DNA from 3 places in the Ferrimonas sp. YIN67 genome. Region 1 is predicted to be linked to each of the others. Evidence: predicted binding sites of a transcription regulator. Region 1 holds the regulator's gene; each other region holds the start of a gene.
What was found. The regulator NrdR, encoded in region 1, represses ribonucleotide reductase genes. The targets are predictions, from matches to a motif close to AAACACNANATNTNGTGTTT.
Positions count from the first base shown of each region.

Region 2: a site for NrdR is predicted at 4,134-4,153, ahead of nrdA (class 1a ribonucleoside-diphosphate reductase subunit alpha). Genes of this name have one in related genera too.
Region 3: a site for NrdR is predicted at 5,945-5,964, ahead of nrdD (anaerobic ribonucleoside-triphosphate reductase). Genes of this name have one in related genera too.

Region 1 covers NZ_JBXVVJ010000001.1:904,179-912,178, forward strand. The annotation lists gene thiL (thiamine-phosphate kinase) at 1-587, opposite strand, end outside; gene nusB (transcription antitermination factor NusB) at 621-1,031, opposite strand; gene ribH (6,7-dimethyl-8-ribityllumazine synthase) at 1,044-1,520, opposite strand; gene ribBA (bifunctional 3,4-dihydroxy-2-butanone-4-phosphate synthase/GTP cyclohydrolase II) at 1,617-2,720, opposite strand; gene AC2D8U_RS03580 (riboflavin synthase) at 2,734-3,390, opposite strand; gene ribD (bifunctional diaminohydroxyphosphoribosylaminopyrimidine deaminase/5-amino-6-(5-phosphoribosylamino)uracil reductase RibD) at 3,391-4,524, opposite strand; gene nrdR (transcriptional regulator NrdR) at 4,524-4,976, opposite strand; gene glyA (serine hydroxymethyltransferase) at 5,110-6,366, opposite strand; gene AC2D8U_RS03600 (TonB-dependent hemoglobin/transferrin/lactoferrin family receptor) at 6,585-8,000, opposite strand, start outside.
Region 2 covers NZ_JBXVVJ010000002.1:283,418-291,417, reverse strand. The annotation lists gene gyrA (DNA topoisomerase (ATP-hydrolyzing) subunit A) at 1-2,357, opposite strand, end outside; gene ubiG (bifunctional 2-polyprenyl-6-hydroxyphenol methylase/3-demethylubiquinol 3-O-methyltransferase UbiG) at 2,540-3,253, shown strand; gene AC2D8U_RS04950 (HAD family hydrolase) at 3,257-3,928, shown strand; gene nrdA (class 1a ribonucleoside-diphosphate reductase subunit alpha) at 4,293-6,608, shown strand; gene nrdB (class Ia ribonucleoside-diphosphate reductase subunit beta) at 6,630-7,766, shown strand.
Region 3 covers NZ_JBXVVJ010000002.1:484,210-492,209, forward strand. The annotation lists gene tusD (sulfurtransferase complex subunit TusD) at 1-186, shown strand, start outside; gene tusC (sulfurtransferase complex subunit TusC) at 206-565, shown strand; gene tusB (sulfurtransferase complex subunit TusB) at 562-852, shown strand; gene AC2D8U_RS05855 (TusE/DsrC/DsvC family sulfur relay protein) at 857-1,183, shown strand; gene AC2D8U_RS05860 (hypothetical protein) at 1,276-1,515, shown strand; gene AC2D8U_RS05865 (hypothetical protein) at 1,597-2,241, opposite strand; gene AC2D8U_RS05870 (NAD-dependent epimerase/dehydratase family protein) at 2,352-3,011, opposite strand; gene nrdG (anaerobic ribonucleoside-triphosphate reductase-activating protein) at 3,103-3,573, opposite strand; gene nrdD (anaerobic ribonucleoside-triphosphate reductase) at 3,764-5,881, opposite strand; gene AC2D8U_RS05885 (M90 family metallopeptidase) at 6,212-6,997, shown strand; gene AC2D8U_RS05890 (alkaline phosphatase) at 7,113-8,000, opposite strand, start outside.

The DNA of each region.
Region 1 (8,000 bases):
CGCAGGTGACGCTCGGTGAAGGTGCGGTGGAACTGAGCTCCAGGTGCCAAATCCCCCGTCAGACAGCGTAGACCGGCACCGCTATCTCCAAGCGTCCCGGTAACAAACAGCCAGTCCCCCACACGGGCACCACTGCGATACATAGCCTTACCTTCTGGCACATGGCCATGGATGGTGAGTGTTAGGCTCAGGGGCCCTCGAGTGGTATCGCCGCCGACCAGGGCAACCCCATAGTACTGGCAGATCTCAAACAAACTGGCAGAGAAGCTCTCCAGCCAGGGCTCATTGGCACCGGGCAGGGTGATCGCCAGCGTCATCCAGGCTGGCTCAGCCCCCATAGCCGCCAGATCGCTCAGGTTAACGGCCACCGCCTTGTAAGCCAGATCCGCCGGATCGATCTCCGGCAGAAAATGGGTGCCCGACACCAGGGTATCGGTTGACACCACCAACTGACTCCCCTGGGGAACCTGCAACACCGCGCCATCATCACCGACCCCAAGGAGCACGTCCTTGCGTTGATTCGGCCGAGTGAAATGGCGCTTTATCAGTGAAAACTCTCCACTTCCCATAACGTAATACGGCCACATAAATGTGGCCGTTCTCCTTGTCCTACCCGTCGCTTAACGGTTGATGGCGATGGCCAGCTTATCCAGCACGCCATTAACAAACTTGTGGCTTTCCTCGGCCCCAAAGACCTTGGCCAGCTCAATCGCTTCGTTAATGGCCACCTTGTAAGGAACATCATCCCGGTGCATCAATTCATAAGCACCCAGGCGCAGGATCGCCATTTCCAACGGATCAACCTCTTCAGGCAAACGCGCCAGATTCGGCTTCAGTTTGGCATCCAGGTTACCGACTTGGGCAGAAACGCCCGTCAGCAGTTCACGGAAATACGCAACATCCGCACCCTGGGTGTCCTGCTCGGTCAGGAACTCATGTTCAACATCGGCAATGGCGTTACCGCTCATCTGCCAGGAGTAGATGGCCTGCACCGCCAGTTGGCGGGCTTTACGACGCTCGGAAGGCTTCACAAAATTCTCCAATCAGGCCTGCTCGGCCAGATGGTTTAGGACATTGACCATCTCCAGCGCACCCAAGGCGGCTTCACCGCCCTTGTTGCCCGCTTTGGTGCCGGCGCGCTCGATGGCCTGCTCAATAGTATCGGTGGTCAATACGCCGAAGGACACGGGAGTATCAAACTCCAGCATCACCTGGGCCAGTCCCTTATTACACTCACCGGCGACAAAGTCGAAGTGCGGCGTACCGCCGCGGATCACCGCCCCCAGGGCGATGATGGCATCGTACTTACCGCTCGCTGCCAGGCGGCGAGCCGCCAATGGCAGTTCAAAGGCGCCCGGCACCCGTACCACAGTGATGTCTTCATCATTCACCTGGCCAAAACGCTTCAGTGTGTCCACTGCGCCCTCTTGCAGGCTGTCGACGATAAAGCTGTTAAAACGGGATACCACCAAAGCGATTTTAGCCCCTTTGGCTTCGATGTTGCCTTCGATTACGTTCATTTTGTTATCCATTTCATTCTCAAGGCCCGTCGCCAGGCCGAAAAGTTGCCGTATGATAGCACAAGCGCATGGAAAATTAGCGCCAGATCTATCGTCTTATTCTTCGATGTATTCGCTGACTTCGAGGCCAAATCCGGACAGCGCATGGTAACGCTTCTGGCTCGACAGCAGACGCATGCGGCGTACCCCGAGATCCGCCAGGATCTGCGAGCCGACCCCCACGGTACGGGTCGCTTCCAGATTACGTTTTACCCCAATGCCTGTGCCGTTTTGCTGGGCCGCCAGCGCCTTGAGCTGCGCCAGGCGGGCTTCACTGCTTTGCTCTTGGCCCAATAGGACCAGCACCCCACCCTCTTCACTGATCTTGGCCATCGCCTTCTCCAGCGGCCAGGTCGGTACGCCGTTGAGGGTCGATTTAAGCAGATCCCGGGTCGGATCCCCCAGGTGTACCCGTACCAGACAGTTGTCGGTCACCTCGCCCTTGATCATGGCGACATGCACCAAATCGTCAATGGTGTCGCGGTACGCCACCATCTTGAAGTCACCGTGAAGGGTCGGCATGGTGCACTCGGTTTCCCGAATGATGGTGGTCTCATTGAGGTTACGGTATTCGATCAGATCGGCAATGGTGCCGATCTTCAGCCCATGCTCCTGGGCAAAGACCTCCAACTGGGGGCGACGAGCCATGGTGCCATCCTCGTTGAGGATCTCGACAATCACGGCGGCATTGCTAAAGCCAGCCAGACGAGCCAGATCCACCGAGGCTTCGGTATGACCGGCCCGATTCAACACACCGCCATCCTTCGCCCGCAGCGGGAAGATGTGACCCGGCTGGACCAGATCGGATGGTTTGGCGTCCTCGGCCACCGCTGCCAGGATGGTGCGCGCCCGATCGGCAGCGGAGATCCCTGTGGTCACCCCCTCAGCCGCTTCGATGGAAACGGTAAAGGCGGTGCCATACTGCTCCGTATTGCGACTGACCATCTGGTGCAGTCCCAAGGTGTCACAGCGCTGCGCACTCATGGGCAGGCAGATCAGGCCGCGACCATACTTGGCCATAAAATTGATCGCCTCCGGGGTAACCGCCTCGGCGGCCATGATCAGATCCCCTTCATTTTCCCGATCTTCGTCATCCATCAAGATCACCATCTTGCCCTGACGGATATCCTCGATGATCTCTTCAATGCGGTTGAGCGCCATAGCGGTGTTTTCCTTACTTCACAAAGCCACTGCGGGCCAGGGTTTCCAGCGTCAGGCCGCCCGGTGTGGGGAGATCGGCCTGGGGCTGCATCAGTTTTTCCAGATAACGGGCCAGCAGATCCACCTCAAGGTGAACCAGATCCCCGGCCTTCAGATCCACTAGAGTGGTCTCTTGGGCGGTGTGTGGCACGATGGTGAGGCGGAAACGGGCTCCGTCCACTTCATTGAGGGTTAGGCTGACGCCATCGATGGTCACCGAGCCCTTGTGCGGCAGGTAGCGCCCCAGAGAGCCCGGGGCTTCAAGCCAAAACTCGATGGCACGAGCCCTTACGTCCCGGCTGACGACGGTGGCGACCCCATCGACATGGCCACTGACCAGATGCCCTCCCAGGCGGGTACTTGGGGTCACAGCCTGCTCCAGGTTCACCTTACGACCCACGCTGTAACGAGCAAAATTGGTCAGGGCCAGGGTCTCGGCACTGACGTCTGCCACGAAGTGATCGGCGCCCAGGCTCACCACGGTCAGGCAAACTCCGTTAGTGGCGATGCTATCACCCAGCTTAACGTCCCCCAGGGGCAAGGCCCCGGTCGCAACAGTGACACGCAGATCACCACTGCGCTTTTCCAGATCTCGCAGTGTTCCCACCGCCTCAACAATCCCGGTAAACATCTATTTCTCCGGCTCCTTTCGAGTCAGTGTCAGGCGCAGATCGGCCCCGACACGACGAATATCGCTAAATTCCAATGGAGCCAAATCGGCCATCTGAGTGTATTCAGGCAGCGCCAACAGTCCCCGGGCGGGATTGCCCATCAGCTTCGGCGCCTGATAAAGAACCAGTTCGTCCCACAATTCGGCCGCCATAAAGGCGCCACACAAACCGGCACCGGCCTCCACCAGCACGTCGTTGATCTCCCGTCGCCCCAGCTCCTCCAGCAGAGCCGGCAGATCCAGCTTACCATCCCCACCCTGCGGCCCGGGCCAGATCTCGACCCCATCGGGCCAGGCGTTCTGGTACTGGGCACAGGCCGCCAGCAATACCGGACCTTCGCCGTCGAGCAGTTTGAGCGGCGGGGCCAGGCGAGCACGACCATCCACCACCACGCGTAGCGGCTGCAACAGCTGCTCCAGGGCGATGCGCTCGCGCCAGTGTCCCAGCTCATCGTAGCGAACATTCATACTCGGATCGTCCGCCAGCACCGAGTCGGCTCCGGTGATCACCGCACAGCTTTGTGCGCGCAAACGCTGGACGTCGGAGCGGGCCTCGGAGCCTGTGATCCATTTGGATTCGCCATTGTTCAGAGCGGTACGGCCGTCAACGCTGGCAGCCAGCTTCAGCCGTACATAGGGACGGCCGCTCTGCATTCGCTTGATGAAGCCGGGGTTGAGCGCCTCAGCCTCTGTCTGCAACAGGCCGTGGGCAGTGGCGATCCCGGTATCGCTGAGCATTTTCATACCCCGTCCAGCCACCTTGGGGTTGGGATCCACCATGGCGGCGATCACCTTTGATACCCCGGCCTCAATCAGTGCAAGAGCACAGGGCGGAGTACGCCCATGGTGGCTGCAGGGCTCCAGAGTGACGTAAGCCGTCGCGCCCCGCGCCCGCTCACCCGCCATGCGCAGGGCGTGGATCTCGGCATGGGGCTCACCCGCCTTGAGGTGAGCGCCTTCCCCCACGATCTCTCCGTCCCGAACGATCACGCAACCCACCCTGGGGTTGGGTCGGGTCGTCAGCAGCCCTTGCTTTGCCAAGCGCAATGCTCGCGCCATGTAGTGCGCATCGTGCGACGAAAAAGCGGAGGTCATCAACGCTTTTCCAAGTTGGCGATCGCCTCGCCAAACTGGGACAGATCGTCAAAGGCCCGGTATACGGAGGCAAAACGGATGTACGCCACCTTATCCAGGGTCGCCAACTGCTCCATCACCAGGTTGCCCAGCATGTCACTGCCCACTTCACGCTCCCCCGTGGCACGCAGCGCCGACTTGATCTTACTCACCGCCTGCTCAACCCGCTCGGTACTCACCGGCCGCTTCTCCAGCGCCCGTTGCAGGCCGCGACGCAGCTTATCTTCGTCGAAAGGCTGGCGGGTGCCATCCTGTTTGATGATCCGAGGCATCACCAGTTCGGCGGTTTCAAACGTGGTGTAGCGCTCTTTACAGGTGAGGCATTCGCGACGACGGCGCACCTGGTGGCCGTCGGCCACCAGCCGGGAGTCGATCACCTTGGTGTCCGTAGCGGCACAAAAGGGGCAGTGCATAGGATCTCCTGCGCAGTGGTGTCATAACTTGCCCGCAAGAATACCGAATTTCGCCAATGAGAGTAAGCCGCTAGCTACGAAAAAGCCCGCCGAGTGGCGGGCTTTCCTGTCAAACCGTTACGACAACTGGCCGTTACTTGTATACCGGGAAGCGGGCACACAACTCGACGACCTGGGCCTTGACGCGCTCCACCACGGATTCATCGCCAAAGTTATCCAGAATGTCACAGATCCAGCCGGTCAGTTCCCGGGCCTCGGCTTCGCCGATCCCACGGCGAGTCAGCGCCGGAGTGCCGATCCGCAAACCCGAGGTAACGAAGGGGCTGCGTGGATCGTTAGGTACCGAGTTCTTGTTCACCGTGATGTTGGCACGGCCCAAGGCGGCGTCCGCATCCTTCCCGGTAATGTCTTTCTTGATCAGATCCAGCAGGAACAGGTGGTTCTGAGTGCCACCGGAGACCACATCATAGCCGCGGTTGATGAACACATCGGCCATCGCCTGAGCATTCACCACAACCTGCTTCTGGTACTCGGCAAACTCCGGGGCCAGGGCTTCCTTGAAAGCCACAGCCTTTGCCGCGATCACATGACACAGGGGGCCGCCCTGACCACCGGGGAAAACGGCAGAGTTCAGCTTCTTGTAGATCGTCTCATCACCGATGGCGGAGAGGATAAGGCCGCCACGGGGGCCGCCCAGGGTCTTGTGGGTGGTGGTGGTCACCACATGGGCATGAGGTACCGGGTTGGGGTAGATCCCTGCCGCCACCAGACCGGCCACGTGAGCCATATCGACAAAGAGGTAGGCACCCACTTCGTCGGCGATCTCGCGGAACTTGGCCCAATCGATGATGCCGGAGTAGGCGGAGAAGCCACCGATGATCATCTTCGGCATGTGCTCCTTGGCCAGGGCACGGATCTCATCGTAATCGATGGCACCGGTATCAGCATTGATCCCGTATTGCACGGCGTTGTAGATCTTGCCGGAGAAGGAGACTGAGGCACCATGGGTCAGGTGACCGCCGTGGGCCAGGCTCATGCCCAGTACGGTGTCACCCGGCTGCAGCAGCGCCATAAACACCGCCGCGTTAGCCTGAGAGCCGGAGTGCGGCTGTACGTTGGCGTACTCGGAGCCAAACAGCTCATTGGCGCGATCGATGGCCAGTTGCTCGGCCACATCCACGTGCTCGCAGCCACCATAGTAACGCTTGCCCGGATAGCCTTCCGCGTACTTGTTGGTCAGCTGAGAGCCCTGAGCCTCCAGCACGCGTGGGCTGGTGTAGTTTTCCGAGGCGATCAGCTCAATGTGGTGTTCCTGACGCTCACGCTCTGCTTCCATGGCTTGCCACAACTCGGGATCAAAATCCGCGATATTCATGCTACGTTCGAACATCCGTCTCTCCTGGGCGGTTAATACAAAAAGGGGCTTACGAGGCCCCACATTCTACCTACTGAATCCCGTTACCCAAACCCTTTGCGACCCTTGTCACACTAATGAGGTGATAACCTCAGTGAGTTCCTTATCGATGAACCTGTGATCCCGGCGGGAAAACCCCAACCACAGACGCAAAAAAGCCGGACACGAGGTCCGGCTTTAAGAGAATCTGCTGCTTAGAACTGATACTTAACAGTGAGGTTGAAGTAGCGACCCGGCTGAGTAAAGTTGCTCTCCGGAGCCCCCATGTTCTCCATCAAGTACTTGGACTGACCCGCGACATCAGCGTACTCGATATACTCTTTGTCAAACAGGTTGAACACACCCGCGCGCACTTGCCAGTTAGGTGTCAGCTCCATGCTCATGGTTGTGTCCATCACAGCATAACCAGACGTCTGGTACACGACATTGTATTGATCCCCACCAACACACAGCTCAGGCATACCTGGGAAGCTGCTTTCATAACAGGTCTCAGACAACAGCTCCATGTCTTTAACCCGATCCATCTTAGAAGCCATACGTACTACGGCACCAAAGGTGGTCGGCATTCCTGCAATGCTGGCATAGGCGTTCACCCCAACAGAGCTCTTTAAAGGACTGACACTGTTAAGGAATTCACCATTATGATCCTTGCCATAGGTGTAAGCAATGTTCCCCCAAAGCTCCAGATCGTTAGTCAGCCAATGGTTGACCTGGCCTTCGAAACCGTAGATCTCGACCTTGTCACGGTTGACGTACTCGTACTGCAATGCAACGACGGGATCCATCTTGCCCGCCTCACAGCGATCGAAACCGTAACCCGGCAAATAACCCGGATTACACAATGGAGCATCGATAAACTCCCAATCGATGTAATCAATGGCCTGGGTGTAGAAACCGGTCAGTTCATAGGAAGTATTGCTGTGGTTACCACGCACGCCAATCTCGAGTGTATGGGACTCTTCCGACTCCAGATCATAGTTCGGCATGATCACAACCGGGAAAGGCATACGGCCATCCTGGATCTCCAACTCGCCCCACTTTTGATCCGGTGTCGGCATTTTGTAGCCATAGGCATACTGACCGTAAACACTGACCGCATCCGTGATGTGGTAGATCATCCCCAGCTTGGGTGACCAGAAGCCATCACTCATGCGCTCCCAATTAGCCGGGTCAAAGTCCTCACGATCACCGATGGCATCCCGCGCCATATCCGCATCCGGGGTATTACGGAAATAGTCGTAACGCAAACCAGCGATCACATTCAGCTTGCCGTCCAACAGATGAACATCATCCTGAATATAAAAGCCCACACGCAGGCTGTCGGTATCGGCAAAGGCAAACTGGTCTTCGCCTATCCACTCTCCATTCTTGCCCGGTGTGTAGTAGGTACGATGACGTTTCATCGTGGAGTTTTCGACGTCCAGGCCAAAGGTCAACTGGTGTCCGTAGCTGTCGTTACCAAGGTACTTACCAAAGGCACTGGCCAAGCCGATCCGAGACTCTTCAAAGTCATAGTCACGGAATTGGGTCATGCCCGCACGGTCGCCATCGACAACACCATGGTAGTCTCGGTGCTCGTTCTGATCGGTAAATCCGTAATAAAGCACGAT
Region 2 (8,000 bases), on a different contig from region 1:
ACCGCTCCGACCACAGGGCCGTTACGCTCAGAGACCTTGATGGAGATCACGCCCTTGGTGGCCCGGCTCTTGGTCGGGTACTCAGCCTCAGAGGTGCGCTTACCGTAACCGTTTTCGGTGACCGTCAGGATGGCGCCATCGCCCCGTGGCACAATCAGGGAAACCACCCGATCACTGCCTTCGAGGTTGATGCCGCGCACACCGGTGGCGGTACGACCCATGGAGCGGACCTGATCCTCGTTAAAGCGCACCACTTTACCGGCATCGGAGAACAGCATCACTTCGTCATCACCCAGGGTGATGTCGACACCGATCAGTTCATCGTCGTCGGCCAGGTTGATCGCCCGGATCCCGGAGGAGAGCGGACGGCTGTAGGCATCCAGCGCCGTCTTCTTCACCGTGCCCTTGGCCGTGGCAAACAGGATATGCTTGTCCGCCGAGTACTCGGAAACCGGCAAAATCGCGGTGATCCGCTCGCCCTCGGTCAGCGGCAGCAGGTTGACGATCGGGCGGCCCCGGGCCGCACGGCTGGCCAGCGGCAGCTGGAAGACGCGCATCCAGTACACCTTACCTATGCTGGAGAAGCAGAGAATGGTGTCATGGGTATTGGCCACCAGCAGGCGCTCAATGAAGTCTTCCTCCTTCATCTTGGTGGCCGACTTACCTTTACCGCCCCGTCGCTGCGCCTCGTAATCAGACAGCGGTTGGTACTTGACGTACCCTTCGTGGGACAGGGTCACCACCACATCTTCCTGGGTGATCAGATCCTCCATGGAGATGTCGGCGGAGGAGGCGGAGATCTCCGTCTTACGCTCGTCACCGTAAGCGGCTTTCACCTCTTCCAGCTCTTCCCGGATCACCTCCATCAGGCGCTCGGTGGACGCCAGGATGTGCAGCAGCTCGGCGATCTGCTCCAGCAGTCCCCGGTACTCGTCCAGGATGGACTCGTGCTCCATACCGGTCAGCTTGTGCAGACGCAGATCCAGGATCGCCTTGGCCTGTTCTTCGGTCAGGTAGTAGTGGCCGTCACGAATGCCATACTCGGGCTCGAGCCACTCGGGACGGGCCGCATCATCACCGGCGCGTTCCAGCATGGCCGCAACGTTACCCAGCGCCCAACCTTTGGCCAGCAAGCCTTCACGGGCCTCGGCAGGGGTGGCGGCATTGCGGATCAGCTCAATCACAGGATCGATGTTGGCCAGAGCAATGGCCAAACCTTCCAGGATATGGGCACGGTCACGGGCCTTGCGCAGTTCAAAGACGGTACGACGGGTCACCACTTCGCGGCGATGGCGAATGAAGGCTTCCAGGGTCTCTTTGAGATTGAAGATCTTCGGCTGACCGTTCGCCAGGGCCACCATATTGATGCCGAACACGGTCTGCATCTGGGTCTGGGCGTACAGGTTGTTCAGTACCACTTCCGGCACTTCACCACGCTTGAGCTCAATGACGATGCGCATGCCGTCCTTATCGGACTCATCACGCAGGCCGCTGATCCCTTCAATCTTCTTGTCTTTAACCAGCTCGGCGATCTTCTCGATCAGACGCGCCTTGTTAACCTGATAAGGCAGTTCATCAACGATGATCGCCTCACGGCCTTTGGCATCCGTCTCGATTTGGGTCAAGGCACGGACGTAGATCTTGCCGCGACCGGTATGGTACGCATCGAAGATCCCCTTGCGGCCATTGATGATGGCGCCGGTGGGAAAGTCAGGACCTGGGATGATCTCAATCAGCTCATCGATGGTCGCGTCTTCGTTCTCGATCAGGTGCAGACAGCCATCCACCACCTCATTGAGGTTATGGGGCGGAATATTGGTGGCCATGCCCACGGCAATACCGGACGCGCCGTTCACCAGCAGGTTCGGGACGCGGGTTGGCAGTACCGCCGGGATCTGCTCAGTGCCGTCATAGTTGGGCACATAATCCACGGTATCCTTGTCCAAGTCCGCCAACAACTGGTGGGCGATCTTGTCCATCCGCACTTCGGTGTATCGCATCGCCGCAGCGGAATCGCCGTCGACGGAGCCGAAGTTGCCCTGGCCATCAACCAGGGTGTAACGCAGTGAGAAGGGCTGCGCCATACGGACAATGGTGTCGTAAACGGCGCTATCACCATGGGGGTGATACTTACCGATCACGTCACCGACCACACGGGCCGATTTCTTGTAGGGCTTGTTCCAGTCATTGCCCAGTTCATTCATTGCAAACAGTACGCGACGGTGCACTGGTTTCAGGCCGTCTCGTACATCAGGCAAAGCACGTCCAACGATAACGCTCATGGCGTAATCGAGGTAGGAGCTTTTAAGCTCCTCCTCGATGTTGATTGGCGTGATCTCTTTGGCCAGATCAGTCATAAAATGCTCGATCCCCTCACAGCGGGTCCCACTACGGTCTCCGCCCCGGTCCTACCGGTAAAAACAGTGGTTTGGGATTCTAACACAAGCACCGAGCAAAAGAAGGCTTACGGCGGTTTCGGTGGTCGACCGCTGTCGATATAATCGTCCAGAAACCCGTTATCAAGGCAGAACCGACAAAAATGACTCAAACAGTGAACGTGGATGCCCAGGAAGTGGCAAAATTTGAGCAACTGGCAGCGACCTGGTGGGACCCCAAGGGCCACTCCGGTCCGCTGCACCGGATGAACCCGCTTCGCCTGGCCTACATCGAACGCCACAGCGAAGGGCTGTTTGGCAAACAGATCCTGGATGTGGGCTGCGGTGGCGGCCTGCTCAGTGAGGCGATGGCCAAAAGCGGTGCCAAGGTGACCGGCCTGGATATGGGCGAGGAGCCGCTGGAGGTGGCACGCCTGCATGCCCTGGAGAGCGGTATCGAGATCGACTACCTCAACGGCACCGCCGAGCAGCACGCCGACGGGTTCGCTCGGCGCTACGACGTGGTGACCTGCATGGAGATGCTGGAACATGTGCCGGATCCCGCCTCCGTGGTCAAAGCCTGTGCCGCCCTGGTTAAACCCGGTGGCCAACTGTTCCTCTCCACCATCAACAAAACCCCCCAGGCCTACCTCTTTACCATCCTCGGGGCGGAGCGGATCGCCAAGGTACTGCCCAAAGGCACTCACGACTACAACAAGTACCTGCGCCCTTCCCAGTTGATCCGCTGGTGTGAAGAGGCCGGCTTGCAGGTACGTCATGCCGACGGCATGCGCTACAACCCCCTGACCGAAACCTTCAGCATGAGCCGGTCGACCAAGATCAACTATCTGATCCACGCCACTAAGCCGGAGATCTGAGCCTTGACCAAGCCTTTTAAAGGGGTACTGTTCGATCTCGACGGCACCCTACTCGATACCGCGCCCGATCTGGGCCGGGCCGCCAATGTGGCCCTGGCCCAGTACGGCTATCCGCCCATCAGCATGACCACCGCCGGTGAGGTCAGTTCTCACGGTACGGGGGGACTCCTTGGTGCGGCATTGGGAGGCCTGTTCACCCGCACCGATGTCGCCCCGTTACGCCGAGCCTTGTTGCAAGCATACCGACAAGCCTTGAGCGTCAATACTCAGGCATTTGCACAGATAGAGCCCCTGATCCATGCCCTGGATCAAGCCGATGTGCCCTGGGGGATCATCACTAACAAGCCTGGTTGGCTGACCGATCCCCTGCTCGATCAGTGGCCGCTGTTTAAACAATCACGCTGCCGGATCAGTGGTGATACCCTCAAGGTTGCCAAACCCCATCCCGAGCCCATGTGGCTGGGCGCCGAACAGTTGGGCCTGGAGTCCAGCGCCATCCTCTATATCGGTGATGCGGAGCGGGATATGGAGGCCGCACAGCGGTCCGGCATGACCGGCGTCATTGCCCTCTGGGGCTATCTGCGTCCCGAAGACCAACCCCACCTCTGGCCCGCTCAACACGCCATCGAGTCCCCGCTGGCGATCCTGGATCTGCTCGGTTTACCTAACGCATAAAATTGCGCCACTCAAGTCAGCCATCAAAAAAATCTTTGGTGGCTGATTTGTTAACCAAGTGCAGCGAAACTCCCCCTCCTGAGGCATATCATGGTAAGGCGCCACTAACCTGGCGGCAGCGATCACACTTTATGCACAATATGTCCACAGATCTATCTATTGAATCACGCGTCAAACCGCCCTATCTTGTAGTCAAGATCCTGACACATACTAGATATAGTGTTACAGATCGCTCATCAAACACAATTGCTTGACGCCAGCAGCATGGCGCAGCACACGGAGTGGATCAGACACAATGCCCCAATTGTGAGGTCTGATCGGCTCCCTTTTGACTTTCACAGGGACCAGGCGAGCGCGAACGTCAATGAACAGCAACCTTCTAGTAACAAAACGGAACGGGCGGCAAGAGCCCATCGATCTGGAGAAGATCCACCGGGTGATCTATTGGGCCGCCGACGGGCTCAACAATGTCTCCGTCTCTCAGGTGGAGCTGGCCGCACACATCCATTTTTACGACGGCATTGAAACCGAAGCGATCCATGAAACCATCATCAAAGCTGCCGCCGATCTGATCAGCGCCGAGGCGCCAGACTATCAGTACCTGGCCGCTCGCCTGGCGGTCTTCCACCTGCGCAAGAAAGCGTACGGACAGTTCAAGCCACCGCACCTGTACGATCATGTGGTCAAACTGGTCGAAGCGGGTCGCTACGACCCCCATATCCTGGCGGATTACAGCTTTGAAGAGCTGGACGAACTCAACCGCCATATCGATCACTGGCGCGATACCAAGTTCTCCTACGCTGCCGTTAAACAGCTGGAAGGCAAGTATCTGGTGCAAAACCGGGTCACCGGCGAGGTGTTTGAAAGCGCCCAGTTCCTCTACATGCTGGTCTCGGCCTGCCTGTTTTCGCACTACCCGAAGGCGACCCGGCTGGACTACGTCAAGCGTTTCTATGACGCCACCTCCCTGTTCAAGATCTCCCTGCCAACCCCAATCATGAGCGGAGTGCGCACCCCGACCCGCCAATTCAGCTCCTGTGTGCTGATCGAGTGTGGAGACAGCCTGGATTCCATCAACGCCACCTCCAGCTCCATCGTCAAGTACGTCAGCCAGCGGGCCGGGATCGGGATCAATGCCGGTAACCTGCGCGCCTTGGGCAGCCCGATCCGCGGGGGCGAAGCGTTCCACACCGGCCTGTTGCCCTTCTTCAAACATTTCCAGACCGCAGTGAAATCCTGCTCTCAAGGGGGCGTACGCGGCGGGGCCGCCACCCTGTTCTACCCCCTGTGGCACCTGGAGGTGGAAGATCTGCTGGTACTGAAGAACAACCGGGGCACCGACGCCAACCGCATTCGCCATATGGATTACGGCGTGCAGATCAACCACACCCTGTATCAGCGCCTGGTGGACGGCGGCGAGATCACCCTGTTCTCCCCCTCCGACGTGCCCGGCCTGTACGACGCCTTCTTCGCCGATCAGGCCGAGTTTGAACGGCTCTACTGCCAGTACGAGCAGGATGACAGCATTCGCAAGAAGCGGGTCAAGGCGATCGAACTGTTCAGCCTGATGATGCAAGAGCGTGCCAGCACCGGACGGATCTACATCCAGAACGTGGATCACTGCAACACCCACAGCCCGTTCGATCCCAAGGTGGCGCCGATCAAACAGTCCAACCTGTGTCTGGAGATCGCCCTGCCCACCAAGCCTTTGTCCCATACCGAGGACGAAAGCGGTGAGATCGCCCTGTGCACCCTCTCCGCCTTCAACCTGGGGGCCATCGACAGCCTGGATGAATTGGAGGAGCTGGCGGAGCTGGCCGTTCGTGCCCTGGACAACCTGCTCGATTACCAGGACTACCCCATCAAGGCGGCGAAGATCAGCACCATGAACCGCCGTACCCTGGGGGTGGGTGTCATCAACTTCGCCTACTACCTGGCCAAGCGCGGCAAGCGCTACTCCGACGGCAGTGCCAACAACCTCACCCATAAAACCTTTGAGGCGATCCAGTACTACCTGCTCAAGGCCTCCAACAACCTGGCCAAGGAGAAGGGGGCGTGCCCGGCCTTTAACGAGACCACCTACGCCCAGGGCATTCTGCCCATCGACACCTATAAAAAGGCGCTGGATCAGATCTGCGACGAGCCGCTGCACCTGGATTGGGAGTCACTGCGGACCGAGATCCGCGAGCATGGCCTGCGCAACTCCACCCTCTCGGCGCTGATGCCATCGGAGACCTCTTCACAGATCTCCAACGCCACCAACGGCATCGAGCCGCCCCGTGGCCTGATCAGCGTCAAGGGCTCCAAGGATGGGGTGATGAAGCAGGTGGTCCCCGGGATCGAAGAGCTGGCCGAACGCTACGAACTGCTCTGGGATATCCCCAGCAACGAGGGCTACCTGCAGCTGGTGGGCCTGATGCAGAAGTTTATCGATCAGGCGATCTCCGCCAACACCAACTATGATCCCGGCCGCTACGAGGGTAACCGGATGCCGATGAAGACCCTGCTCAGGGATCTGCTGCTGGCCTACCGCTACGGTCTTAAGACCCTCTACTACCAAAACACCCGGGACGGTCAGACCGACGCCCAAACCAGTAGCAAAGGCAACGGACAAAACACCGCCACCGTCGTCATTGAAGACGCCGAGGACGATTGTGCCGGCGGCGCCTGCAAGATTTAACGCTGGGATTTAGGAGATATCATGAGCCATCAATACAGTACTTTTTCCCGGATCAATAACGACGCCACCGCCGAGCCCATGTACCTGGGCAACCCGGTTAACGTGGCCCGTTACGATCAACAGCGTCACCGCATCTTCGAGGATCTGATCGAGAAGCAGCTCTCCTTCTTCTGGCGTCCGGAAGAGGTGGACGTCACCCAGGATCGCATCGACTTCAATGCCCTGCCCGATCACGAGCAGCATATCTTCCTGTCGAACCTCAAGTACCAGACCCTGCTGGACTCCATTCAGGGACGCAGTCCCAACGTGGCGCTGCTGCCCCTGGTTTCCCTGCCTGAGCTGGAAACCTGGATTGAGACCTGGTCCTTCTACGAGACGATCCACAGCCGCTCCTACACCCACATCATCCGCAACATCGTCAAAGATCCCGGCGTGGTGTTTGATGACATCGTGGTGAACGAGGAGATCCTCAAGCGGGCCGGCGATATCAGCCACTACTATGATGATCTGATCAGCGAAACCCAGCGGTACCAGCAGTTTGGCCCGGGTGACCACCAGATCAACGGCGAGACCGTGACCATCAGCCTACGGGGCCTGAAGAAGAAGCTGTACCTCTGCCTGATGTCGGTCAACGTGCTCGAAGCGGTGCGTTTCTACGTCTCCTTCGCCTGCTCCTTCGCCTTTGCCGAGCGGGAGAAGATGGAGGGTAACGCCAAGATCATCCGTCTTATCGCCCGGGACGAACAGCTCCACCTGGTGGGCACCCAGCATATGATCAACCTGATGGCCGACGGCCGGGACGATCCCGAGATGGCGGAGATCGCCATCGAGTGCCACGCCGAGTCCATCGAGATCTTCCGCCGCGCCGCCGAGCAGGAGAAGGCCTGGGCCGGCTACCTGTTCAAGGACGGCTCCATGATGGGGCTGAACCAGCAGATCATCGAAGACTATGTGGAGTTCATCACCAACGAGCGGATGGCCGGTCTGGGCCTGGCGCCCATCTTCGACAAGCGCACCAACCCCCTGCCCTGGATGAGCAAATGGCTGGAATCCGACGCCGTGCAAGTCGCGCCCCAGGAGGTGGAGGTCAGCTCCTACCTGACCAACCAGATCGACAAGGAGATCAGCGACGAAGATCTCGCCGGCTTCGAGCTCTAATCGTCCGGTAACGATACACAAAATCACCCAAGCAACCGGCACTTGGGAGCACAAAGAAGGCGAGCCGTTGCTCGCCTTTTTATGGCCATACTGACTACTGGAGATCGCTAAACGCCGACTTTAGCGCCTCAAAAAGGAGCTGCTGGAGAGGCAACCACATTACCGTCGATGCCCTCCTGCTAGCCGGGGATGATCCGGGTCGCCAACTGGCAACCAGTGCCATCGTCTTGATCC
Region 3 (8,000 bases), on a different contig from region 1:
CACCGGCAGGGCATTGAGCTTGTCAGTTGTGTCTCCGCCGGCCTGCGCCGGGGGGTGATAGACGCCGAAGCGGCCGAGGATGCCGAACTCGACAGCACCAATATCGCGGCCGGATTCATCCTCGGTGGTCTGGGCGAATTCATTACCGCCGCCAATGACGTCGATCGGGTGGTGCAATTTGGCTAATTCACCGGATCACCCCATCATGAGCACCCGACTGACCATCGTCTATCGCACTGTCCCCCATGGCAACAGCAGGGGCCGAGAAGCGCTGGATCTGACCCTGTTGGCCGCCAGCTACGAGATCGACACCGCCGTCTGCTTCGTCGATGACGGCGTCTACCAGCTGCTCAAGGCGCAGTCCCCCGAGACGGTTGACAGCAAGGATCATATCGCCACCTTCCGCGCTCTGCCCATGTACGACGTGGAGAAGATCTTCGTCTGTGCCGAGTCCCTGCGCCAACGGGATCTGATCCTCGACGACCTCCTTCTCCCGGCCCAACCGCTGGAGCGCGAGGCCCTCCGGGCACAGCTCAACCACAGCCAACAGGTACTGACGTTTTGAATTCGACCCTCAATACCCTGACTCAGCCACAGCTGACTCCCCAAGCCCTGGAAGCACACCTGGTTCTGCTGAATGACAGCGATAGCCTGCTGCTGCTTCAGGACGCCGTGGTGATGGCGGCCCAAAGCCGTTTCGCACCGCTGCTGGCCCGCTATGCCTGCTATGTGCTGGAGGAGGATCTTATCGCCCGGGGCCTGAGCCTGAGTGCGCAAAACGGGGCCAAGCTGGTAGACTATGCCGCTTTCGTCGAACTGACGCTGCAACATCGTAATCAGGTAACATGGTGAGCCTATGATCTTTAACGGCCAAGAGATCCCAACCGACAAGCAGGGTTATCTGCTTGATGCCAGCCAATGGCACACTGACATGGCCCCCCTGCTCGCCGAGGAGGAGGGGATCACCCTGACCGACGCCCACTGGGAGGTGGTCAACTTCGTCCGGGGCTTCTACGAGGAGTTCAATACCAGCCCGGCGATCCGTGTGTTGGTCAAGGCCATGGCGCAGAAGCTGGGTGAGGATAAAGGCAACAGCAAGTACCTCTACAAGCTGTTTCCCAAGGGCCCAGCCAAGCAGGCCACCAAGATCGCCGGCCTGCCCAAACCCGCACGCTGCATCTGAACAGATAAAAGCCGACACTATGTCGGCTTTTTTGTTCCCCAAACGATTGCGTTCTTTCCTACACTTACCGCCAGTTCAAAGGAGGGAACCCTATGGAAGATCGTACCGCCAACCTTGTCCTGAACCTGCTTCCCAGCCGCCGTGATGCCGTGTTGCACTACCTGAGTGCACTCTCCGACACCCGGATCCAGGACGGTATGGGTGATCATCAGCTGATTGTAACCCTACAGGGTAACCAGGACCTCCCTGCCCGGCTCGAAGCGATGCACACGCTTCCCGGTGTCCTCTCCGTCGACATGATCGAACAGCCGTTGAAGGAGATCTTAGACTAGGGCCTAAATGGGAAAATGAGCCGGATCCGTCGCTGTACAGAGGGCATCGCACTCTGACGGCAAGGAGTCTCACACCTAGGGTCAACGTTCCTCGCCCTGCGCTCCGCTCTCCTGTCGACGGACTAGGGCCTCATGATGTGCCGAGATCGCCCGATCGAAGCTGTGCTGATGGTCCAGAAACAGCTGAGCCAGAGTGGCCTTTGGGATCCGATAGGCTCGACTGGCGTAATGCAGGGCATCGCGATAGTGGCTGAAACGTTCACCAAATACTGAGACTGGCTGCTGATTCACCAGTAAAGCCGGATACTTGCTGCCGTTGATCTCAAAATCATAGCCGCCAAAACGCATCCTTTGATCCGCTTCACAACCCAGCTTCACCCCGGCTTCGATGCTGATCTTCAGATCGTCACTCAGTTCAGCCAACTCGTCCGGCTCCCACATCTCATACACCCGCAACGCCTTGGCATATCGGTGGCCAATCGCCTTTCGCGCCGTATCAAAACGCTGCTCCAGCCCCGCCGTGCGCTCCCGCCGCAGCGCCTGATAGCACTCGTCACAGGCGGGGATCTCATAGTAATCCACCGTCGGATCCGGGCTGATCAGAAGATCCTTGAGGGCGGCAGGTAGCACGATATCTACCTCGCTGGCCACACAGCCACAATAGAAGCAGGTATGAAACTGTCCGGCTGAAGCCGCATAGAGGCGTCGCACACTCGATTCTGACATTGCAATGGTTTCCGAACTGGACTCTGATGCTTAGCGGCTCACCCGCATGCCGGCTCCCGGCCAGGAAAAGAGAGGTGTCTTCCCTGGCCAGGTGGGACGGGCCAGCAGCCTTAGGCCGCTTCGGCCCGGGCCTGGATCTTGGCCGAATCGATCTTGGATCGACCGCGCTGTGGCGCTTGGCCCAACTCATGCATTACGGTCGCCAATAATTTTACCGGTACCGGGGTCCACGCCTGACTGCCTGGCAGCCAATCCATGGTGCGCAAAACCCTGGCGCCCCACTCCTCCCGGCGACGACGCTCATTACGCTCGCCAATCAACACCGAGGGCTGATAGAGGTAGAGGCTGGGCAGATCCAACGCCGACAGCGCCTGCTCCACTTCCCCCTTGGTACGAAGGTAGAGGTTACGGCTGGCAGGGTTGGCCCCCCGGCTGGTGATCACATGCATCGCCTGGACTTGGTGCTTCTTCGCCCATTGTCCCAAGGCCAGCACGGCATCGTGATCCACGGCACGAAACGCCTCGGCGCTCCCTGCCTGCTTGAGGGTGGTGCCCAGGCAGCAATAGATCTCGGTCACGGCCGGTTTGGCATGTAGCACGTCGATCCGCTCTAGGGCTAAAATGTGTTCGGTGACTTTTTCATGATTGCGCCAGTGGGTGGTTCGGCGGCTTAGCAGGTGGACGGACTCGATGGTCTCGTCGGCCAACAACAGGTTGACCAAGGCGCTGCCGGTCGCCCCCGTGGCCCCGGCAACTAGTACGGATCTCATTGTTATCGCTTCTCAAAAACCCAGTATCAAAACAGCAAAAGCTTAATCAGGCCCGCTCGGCGCAACAAGCGATTCCGAGCGGAAGCCTATGTTATTGCGGGGTCAGTCGATGAATCAACTGATTTCGACTTCCGCGCCAGGGCAAACTCAGATCCTTTTGTGCTTCGACAAATTTCCCATCCACCAAAACATCCAGCAAGGCTACGACCTCCTGCTGACTGGGTGTCAAAGCCTCCAGGGTATAGCCGGTCCAGGCCCAGATATCTTTACCCGGCGCTTCACGACGCACCCGCTTTACCAGTGCCAAAACATCGGTCAAATTGGCCGGGTGAAGGGGATCACCGCCGGACAGAGAGAGCCCGCGACGCTTGATCCGGGGATCCATGAGATCGGCAATGATGCGATCGGCCATGGCCTGATCAAAAGGATGTCCCGAGTCCAGGCGCCAGGTCGACTGGTTGTAACAGCCACGGCACTGGTGCTCACATCCTGAGACAAACAGGGTACAGCGGGTTCCGGGACCATTGACCACATCAAGCGGATAGTACTGGTGGTAATTCATTACCTTGCCTTGTTCACAGCAAAGCCCCGAACGGATCGAGGCTTTAAAATTCATACGGTTAGGTATCAGGTTCTAGGACGGGCTTCTAAGAGCAGGAAAAAGTGATCATCTCCAGCCACCTCGCTCTTAGAAACCAGGAACCGGTCCTGGGCTTCGCCCCAGTACCTGGCCGCGATGCGCCCTGCTCCAATTACAGGTGCTTGACCCGACGCTTGACCTCTTCCTGCTTGCCCGTATTAAAAGGACGCGCATCCGGGCTGCCCAGGTAGCCACAGACCCGGCGGGTCACCGACACCTTGGAAGGATCCGAGTTGCCACAGTTGGGGCAGACGAACCCCTTGCTGGTGCAATCAAACTCTCCGGTGTGGCCACAGTCGTAACACTCATCAATGGGAGTGTTGGTCCCATAGTAAGGCACTCGGCTGTAGGCGTAGTCCCACACATTTTCCAACGCTTCGAGGTTATGCTGCATGTTCGGGTACTCACCATAGCTGATAAAGCCCCCTGAGGTGATCGCCGGATAGGGCATCTCGAAATCGATCTTGTCGAACGGGTTCACCTTCTTTTCCACATCCAGGTGGAAGCTGTTGGTGTAGTAGCCCTTGTCGGTCACGCCACTCACCAGGCCAAAGGCCTTGGTGTCGATCTTACAAAAACGCGTACAGAGGTTTTCGCTCGGCGTCGAGTAGAGGCTGAAGCCGTAACCCGTCTCCTCGGTCCACTGGTTCACCGCCTGCTTAAGCCGGCTTACCACGCCCAGCGCCTTGTCGCGAAGCTGCTGGGAGTCATACACATGGCAACCATCGCCAAACAGGGCATTGATGGTTTCGTGCAGGCCGATGTACCCCAGGGAGATGGACGCCCGGCCGTTTTTAAAGATCTCGGTGATCTCATCATCGGCGTTAAGGCGCACACCACAGGCCCCTTCCATGTACAGGATGGGGGCGACTCGGGCTTTGACCCCTTCGAGCCGCTCGATACGGGTCATCAACGCCTTGCGGGCCAACGTCAGCCGCTCGTCCAGTAGGGAATAGAAACGCTGCTCATCACCCTTGGCTTCGATGGCGATGCGGGGCAGGTTCAGGGAAACCACCCCAAGGTTGTTACGCCCTTCGTGCTCCAACTGCCCGTCTTTTTCAAACGCATTGAGGAAGGAGCGGCAGCCCATAGGGTTTTTGAACGAGCCGGTCACCTCTACCACTTTCTCGTAGTTGAGGATATCCGGGTACATCCGCTTACTGGCACATTCTAGGGCCAGTTGCTTGATGTCATAGTTCGCATCGCCTGCCTTGTGGTTATGGCCATCCTTGATGGCAAACACCAGTTTAGGGAACACCGCGGTCTTGCGGTTCTTGCCCAGGCCATGGATCCGGTTTTTCAGGATCGACTGCTGGATCAGGCGCGCTTCCCAGCTGTCCCCCAGGCCAAAACCGAAGGTCACAAACGGCGTCTGGCCGTTGGCGGTATGCAGGGTGTTCACTTCATATTCGAGAGACTGGAAGGCGTCGTAACACTCCTTCTCGGTGCGTGCCTGAGCATAGGCCTCGGGCCGTGGAATGTCCCACTCCTGGGCCACCTTCAAATGCTTGTCATAGCTGGTGCGAACGTAGGGTGCCAGCACCTCATCAATGCGATTAATGGTGGTGCCGCCATAGATGTGGCTGGCCACCTGAGCGATGATCTGGGCAGTGACCGCCGTGGCGGTGGAGATCGACTTCGGGGTATCGATCTCGGCATTGCCCATCTTAAAGCCGCCGGTCAGCATCCCCTTAAGATCGATCAACATGCAGTTGAACATGGGGAAGAAGGGGGCGTAGTCCAGATCATGGTAATGCAGTTCACCACGCTCATGGGCTTCGACCACGTCCCGGGGCAGGATATGGCGACAGGCGTAGTGCTTGGCGACGATCCCCGCCAGCAGATCCCGTTGAGTCGGGATCACCTTGGCATCCTTGTTGGCGTTCTCGTTAAGCAGAGCGTCATTGCTCTGTTCAACCAGGCCACGGATCTCCTGGTTCAGACGGCTGGCGCGCTCACGGGCCACATCCCGATCATGACGATACTCGATGTAGGCGCGGGCCACCTCTTTCTCAGGTCCGGCCATCAAGACATCTTCCACCGCAGACTGGATCTGCTCGATGGCCACTTCGGCCTGACTTGCCAGTTGTTCGGTTACGGTATCAGCCACCCTCTGGGCATAGCCTGCATCGCCTTTGCACACGGCGGCAGCGGCGCGCAAAACGGCCTGTTTAATGCGTTCACCGTCGAACGTCGAGCGGCATCCATCCCGCTTAATCACAACTGGCATCGTCTATCACTCCTATGAATCATGGTCCCATCCGGCACCAGATATGGTGACGGGCAAAATTTCTAACACAACATATGGTGGCACATTCAAGCACCATCCGCTCCCGAATGATAGTGATCCGGATCAACAAAAGGTGTGTTGGCTTAGAATGCGAGCAAAGGTTGGTGAGGCTCTGGGCAGTCGGCCCTAAAGGCGGCGCACTATAGCCAAAAGCCCCTTTCGGATCACCTCAAAAAACCGGATACTTGTCGCCGATCACCCTTAGGAGAATTCAAGCTTGATCTGCAAATTTCTTTGTCTGCCAAACCCGGCTAAACAAGCAAAAGCCGCATGCTGAACTGGTTCACACATCGTCGCAGAATCGATGAAAAATCCCGTGAGCGAATGTGGCGGAGTTATCTCCGACGGCTCCCGATCTTGCATGGACTCACCCCCCTACAAAGCCAGCGACTGATCGCCCTGGGTCAACAGTTCCTTAAGCAGAAACGTTTTGTCGTGGTGGAAGGCATACTGGATGAACCCACCTGTATCAGGACCTCCCTGATGGCCGCGCTGCCGGTTCTGGAGCTAAGCTCAGGACTGGACTGCTATGCCACTTTCTATGAAGTGCGCTTCTACGCCGATGAATTTGTCACCCCCAGCCCCTATCAGGATCAGTATGGCCTGGTGCATGATCAACCCGGCCTTTTGATCGGCGAAGCCTGGGAACAGGGGCCGGTACTCTTTTCCCTCGAAGATCTGGCACACTGTGGCGACTGGAGTGGCTTTAACCTGGTGATCCACGAACTGGCTCATAAGCTCGATATGGCCAGCGGCGAGATCAATGGCTGCCCTCCTCTCCCCCTGGCTCGGCTAAACGATTGGCAACGGACATTGGCACACGCCAAGGCGGGACTGGAGCAGGCCCTGGCTGCCTGTGGGGACGACGAGCAAAGGCTACAAGCCCTACCTATGGATCCCTATGCCCTGGAAAGCGACGACGAGTTTTTTGCGGTCAGCTCTGAAGCATTCTTTACCCTGCCCCATCGCCTGTTCCAGGCTTTCCCCGACTGGTATCGCCAGCTTCAGGCCTATTACCGCCAGGATCCCCGCCAGCGGGCACCGGCAAACGCCTAGCTGCCCAGTTCAATACCGGACAAGAGACTCAAAACCTGAGGTATAAGGGTTGGCCGAGCTCAGCCCAATGAAAAACGGCCCGCATCTCTGCAGGCCGTTGTATCCAAGCGGGTGCTCAGCGAGCCTCAATGGCCGCCATGATCTTCTTAGCAATGTCGGTATTGTCCTGATAGCCGATAAAGGCATCGGCCCCCGCGCCATAAGCCATCACGTTCACATCGACACCTGTGTGTCCATGGGTGGTCCATCCGGTGTAGGAGTGATGGGCCACCACCTTAGAGATGGCATTGGACAGGGCATAATTATGCTCGCCCGCCAATTGCTGCTGACGGGCCAGTTCCAGCTCGGCCAGGTCCTGCTCGGTCAGGACCAGATCGGCATGACGTGACCAGATCTCGGCGATTTCCAGCTCAGGCTCCTCAAGCATCTGCCCGGCAATGTATCCGGAGGTACGATGAACCTGGTTGATCACCGTTGGCAGCCAGCGGTATTTGCCTTGAGCGCCCAGGGTCAGCCCGCCGGTCGAGTGATCGGCCGTGATCACCAGAAGGGTATCCGGATTTTCATCGACAAAAGCCTTGGCCCGCTCGATCGCCTTGGCAAAATCATGCATCTCGCCCAGAGCACAACGGATGTCATTGGCGTGACCACACCAGTCGATCTGACTGCCCTCCACCATCAGGAAGAAGCCTTCGTCACGAGCAGAAAGCAGCTCCAGCGCCTTATCGGTCATCAGCTCCAGTCGATTGGGGTAGTCGGTATCGATGGCAAAGGGCAGGCCCGTATCCGCCATCAGGGCCATGGCCGGCAGCTTATCCAGCTGCTGCATCTGCTCCATGTCCCAGGCCTGCTGCCAGCCCTTCTGTTGCAGCTGATCAGCCAGTCCACCCTCATCCCGGGAGAAGTAGCGCTGACCGCCACCGATCATCAGATCCAGCATGGTCTTATCGGCAATGCGCTTATGGACGTACTGCTCGGCGATGATGTCGTACATGCTGCGTTT